Regions from separate parts of the Janthinobacterium leeuwenhoeki genome, predicted to be linked through region 2. Evidence: predicted binding sites of a transcription regulator. Region 2 holds the regulator's gene; the other holds the start of a gene.
The links. Region 2 encodes NrdR, which represses ribonucleotide reductase genes. Its sites were predicted from a motif close to CACNANATNTNGTG; they were not measured.
Positions count from the first base shown of each region.

Region 1: a site for NrdR is predicted at 1,037-1,050, ahead of ACQ4WS_RS24965 (ribonucleoside triphosphate reductase). Genes of this name have one in related genera too.

Region 1 is NZ_JBNYXT010000059.1:12,030-14,220, reverse strand. Features, by position in the region: gene ubiU (ubiquinone anaerobic biosynthesis protein UbiU) at 1-400, opposite strand, end outside; gene ACQ4WS_RS24970 (hypothetical protein) at 562-978, shown strand; gene ACQ4WS_RS24965 (ribonucleoside triphosphate reductase) at 1,097-2,191, shown strand, end outside.
Region 2 is NZ_JBNYXT010000016.1:76,387-78,577, reverse strand. Features, by position in the region: gene ACQ4WS_RS14595 (PilW family protein) at 1-296, opposite strand, end outside; gene pilV (type IV pilus modification protein PilV) at 293-862, opposite strand; gene nrdR (transcriptional regulator NrdR) at 1,105-1,569, opposite strand; gene glyA (serine hydroxymethyltransferase) at 1,713-2,191, opposite strand, start outside.

The DNA.
Region 1 (2,191 bases), on a different contig from region 2:
CCGAGCCCTGCACGGACAGGTGCAGGCGCAGCTGCGGGTGGTGCTGGGCCGCGTAGGCCATCAGGCCCGGATCGGCCACGATCATGGCGTCGATACCGGCCTGCGCGGCGCGGTCGATGGCGCTGCGCCACACGGCCCAGTTGTGCGGCTGCGGATAGGTATTCAGCGCCAGCAGCACCTTGCGTCCATATTGATGGGCGTAGCGCACGCCCTCGGCGATGGCCTTCTCGTCGAAATTGAGGCCGGCGAAATTGCGCGCATTGGTGGCGTCGCGAAAACCCAGGTACACGGTGTCGGCGCCATTGTCGACGGCCGCTTTCAAGGCAGGCAGGCTGCCGGCGGGACAGACCAGTTCCAGCGGTCCGGCCACGCGGGTGGCGGTGGTTGATTCAAGCATCATGATGTTCACAGTCCTGTATCGGCTCAGGGTGCAGACTATAGCCCCGCCCATACTGCCCAGTCCTTGACGCAGGTGAAGGAATGCATGCATGGCTGGCGCGCGTTCAACTTGCTTGACCTGGCTGTAAAATGCCCATCTTTCCTCCTGTTTCAGTGCCCACCATGACCCGCAAACCGCTGCTGATTTTCCTCCTGACCCTGTTCCTCACCGCGCTGCAAGTGCAGTGGGCCGGTCCGGCCGATGGCTATGACGCAGGGACCATCTCCGTGCTGTCGCCGGAAGTGCTGGGCGCCTATCCGGGCGTGCTGCTGCTGTTCCTGCTGGCCGTGTTCGCGCGCCGCCAACTGCCGCTGCGGCGTCAGGCCGCCATCTGCACGGGCCTGCTGGCCGTCTACTGGCTGCTGGCGAACTACGCCACCTTCGATATCCGCGTCGCCAGCTGGAGCACCTTCTCGCCGCTGGAAATCTGGGCGCACGTGCTGCCCGCCTCCGTCGCCAGCATCGCCGCCTGTGGCGCCGCGTTCTTTTGCGCGAGCTGGCTGATCCTGCGCGAAACGCGCTGGAACAAAACCGGCTGAGGTAGTTTTTTCACCTGGATCAAGGATACGCGAATCGCTTGCGCGCCACCTTTGACTGCACTACATTTAGTGGATAACCTTCATAAAAACACCGCATGTTGTGTTTACTGGAGGTTTCATGACGACGAATGCAGTATCCCCCACACGCGGCCAGGTCGATGTCGCCGCGTCTATCAATGAATACCTGGAGCGGCGCGACTGGCGTGTCAACGCCAACGCCAACCAGGGTTACTCGCTGGGCGGCCTGATACTCAATGTGTCGGGCAAGGTCATCGCCAACTACTGGCTGGACCAGGTGTATCCGCCGGAAGTGGGCGCGGCGCACCGCGAAGCGGCGCTGCACATCCACGACCTCGACATGCTGGCCGGCTATTGCGCCGGCTGGTCGCTGCGCACCCTGCTGCACGAAGGCTTGAATGGCGTGCCGGGCAAGATCGAATCCGGTCCGCCGAAACACATGTCGAGCGCCATCGGCCAGATCGTCAATTTCCTCGGCACCCTGCAAAACGAATGGGCCGGCGCGCAGGCGTTCAGCTCCTTCGACACTTACATGGCGCCCTACATCCGCAAGGACAGCCTGCGCTACGAAGACGTGCGCCAGTACATGCAGGAGCTGATCTTCAACCTCAACGTACCATCGCGCTGGGGCACGCAAACGCCGTTTACCAACCTCACTTTCGACTGGGTCTGCCCGGACGACCTGCGCGAGCAGATTCCCGTCATCGCCAGCCAGGAGATGGACTTCAGCTATGGCGAGCTGCAAGCGGAGATGGACATGATCAACCGCGCCTACATCGAGATCATGATGGCGGGCGACGCCAAGGGACGCGTGTTTACCTTCCCCATCCCCACTTACAATATCACCGAGGATTTCGACTGGCATAGCGACAATGCCGAACGCCTGTTCGAGATGACGGCCCGCTACGGCCTGCCCTACTTCCAGAATTTCATCAATTCGGAACTCAAGCCGAACATGATCCGCTCCATGTGCTGCCGCTTGCAACTGGACTTGCGCGAACTGCTGAAACGGGGCAATGGCCTGTTCGGTTCCGCCGAGCAGACGGGTTCCCTGGGCGTGGTGACGATCAATTGCGCGCGCCTGGGTCACTTGTGGCGCGGCGACGAGCCAGCCTTGATGGCGGACCTGGACCGCCTGCTGGAACTGGGCAAGACCAGCCTGGAAATCAAGCGCCGCACCATCGAGGAACTGATG
Region 2 (2,191 bases):
CGCGCGTCGAGCCCGGCGACATTCGCACTGTCGTCATCCGCATGGGCGACGGGCGCGGCGCTGCTATCCCAGTTCACATACGCCGTCTGGCGCACGGCGCGGGCGATGGTGTCGAGGGCATAGCGGCCGTTGTCGTCCAGCCGCGCACTGGCGGACTGGTCGCCATAGCTGCCGCTGGCCGCCAGCAGCACGGTGCTGGCGACCAGCATCAGCAGCGCACCCAGCGACAGGGCCACCAGCAATTCGAGCAGGCTCATGCCGCACTGCCGGCACCACGCGGTATGCACGCTGTTCATGCGCCGCCTCCGCCCAGCTGGAATGCCAGTCTGGGCAGCGACTCGTTTGCCGCATTCACGGCGGGCGAGCCATCGGGCAGGCGGGCGCGCCAGCCCAGCTTGATAACGATGGGCGCGCCCTTGCCACCGCTACACGCCCAGTGCAAGCCTTGGGCGGCGGCGTCCCACGCGGGAGCATCGCGGCAGATTTGCAGACGCGCGTCAGGCAAGGCCGCATGCAGCCTGTGCTTCCATTCGGCGATGTCAAATTGCGCCAGTTCGGCCGCGCTGCAGGCGGCAGCACCAAAACAGTCGGGCGCGCCACCGCCAGCTTCGGCGTCGTCCGCCGCCGCGTAGGCCACGTTCAGGTAGGGATTGCCCGTATCGGGGCCATTCATGAGCACGCTATTCGCGCGCATGCGCTCGGCCATGCCGGCGGCCAGTTGCACGCCCGCCGACAACAGCGCCGACTCATGGCGCGCACGCAGGGAGTGCAGTTGCAGGATGCTGGCGCCGAGCAAACCCAACGCCAACAGCAGCAGGGACACGAGCACCTCGACGAGGCTGCTGCCACCCGCAGGAAACATAGTGCGACCGCCATTGCGCATGCGCTACCCCCTTCCGCAGACAGAGTCGCAAGAACAGGCGGCCCAGGTACACGATAGGCGCGCGCAAAAAGCCGGGTCTGCGCTAGCGCAAACAGCAAGGCGATAAAATGAAAAAAACAGCGTTGGGATTGATCAGGCCGCTTGCCAGGCGAACGCTGGCGTGATGAACACGGGGCGCAGAACCGGCCCCATTTTCAATCAGGTGAACAAGAAGGTGAGCGTCAGGGCTTGCTGCGCGCCTGCCCCACTTCGGCAATCGCATCCTGGAACTCGGCCAGGTCTTCGAAATTCTTGTAGACGGAGGCGAAGCGGATGTAGGCGATCTTGTCGAGGCGCTTGAGTTCCTGCATGACGAGTTCGCCGATATAGCCGGAATCGACTTCGCGCAAGCCGCTGGTGAGCAGTTTTTCCTGGATGGAGGCGATGGCCGTATCCACGGAGGCGGCCGCGACGGGACGCTTGCGCAAGGCCAGCATCAAACTGCCGCGCAACTTATCCGCAGCGAACTCCGTCCGGCTGCCATTCTTTTTGACGACGGCCGGCATGATAAGTTCAATGCGCTCGTACGTGGTAAAACGCTTGTCGCATTTGCCGCAGCGGCGGCGGCGCCGAATGGCATCCCCGTCCTCCGATACACGCGTATCGAGAACCTGGGTATCGCCGTGCTGGCAAAATGGACATTTCATGGGCTGGCTACAACTTTATAGTAATAATTACGGGAAATCGCCGCCCCTGTACAAAGGGCGCCCGAATCACTCCGGGCGCCCTTGGGCACGAAGGAATGTGTCATACAGAATCTTACTCTGTATGACACATTCTGGACAAATAATTATGCGTACACCGGGTGCGCGTCGGCCAGCACTTTCACGGCTGCTTTCACGCGCTCAATGGTGGCGGCGTCATGCGGATTGTCCAGCACGTCGGCGATCAGGTTGCCCACTTCTTCCGCTTGCGCTTCCTTGAAACCGCGCGTCGTCATCGCCGGGCTGCCCAGGCGGATGCCCGAGGTGACGAAGGGTTTTTGCGGGTCGTTCGGGATGCCGTTCTTGTTGCAGGTGATGTGCGCGGAACCGAGGATGGCTTCGGCTTCCTTGCCCGTCAGGTTCTTGGCGCGCAGATCGACCAGCATGACGTGCGATTCGGTGCCACCGGACACGATACGCAGGCCGCGCTTAATCAGAGTTTTCGCCAGAACGTCGGCGTTCTTGACCACTTGCTTCTGGTATTCGACGAACTCAGGGCTCAGCGCTTCCTTGAAGGCAACGGCCTTGCCGGCGATCACGTGCATCAGCGGCCCGCCCTGGATAC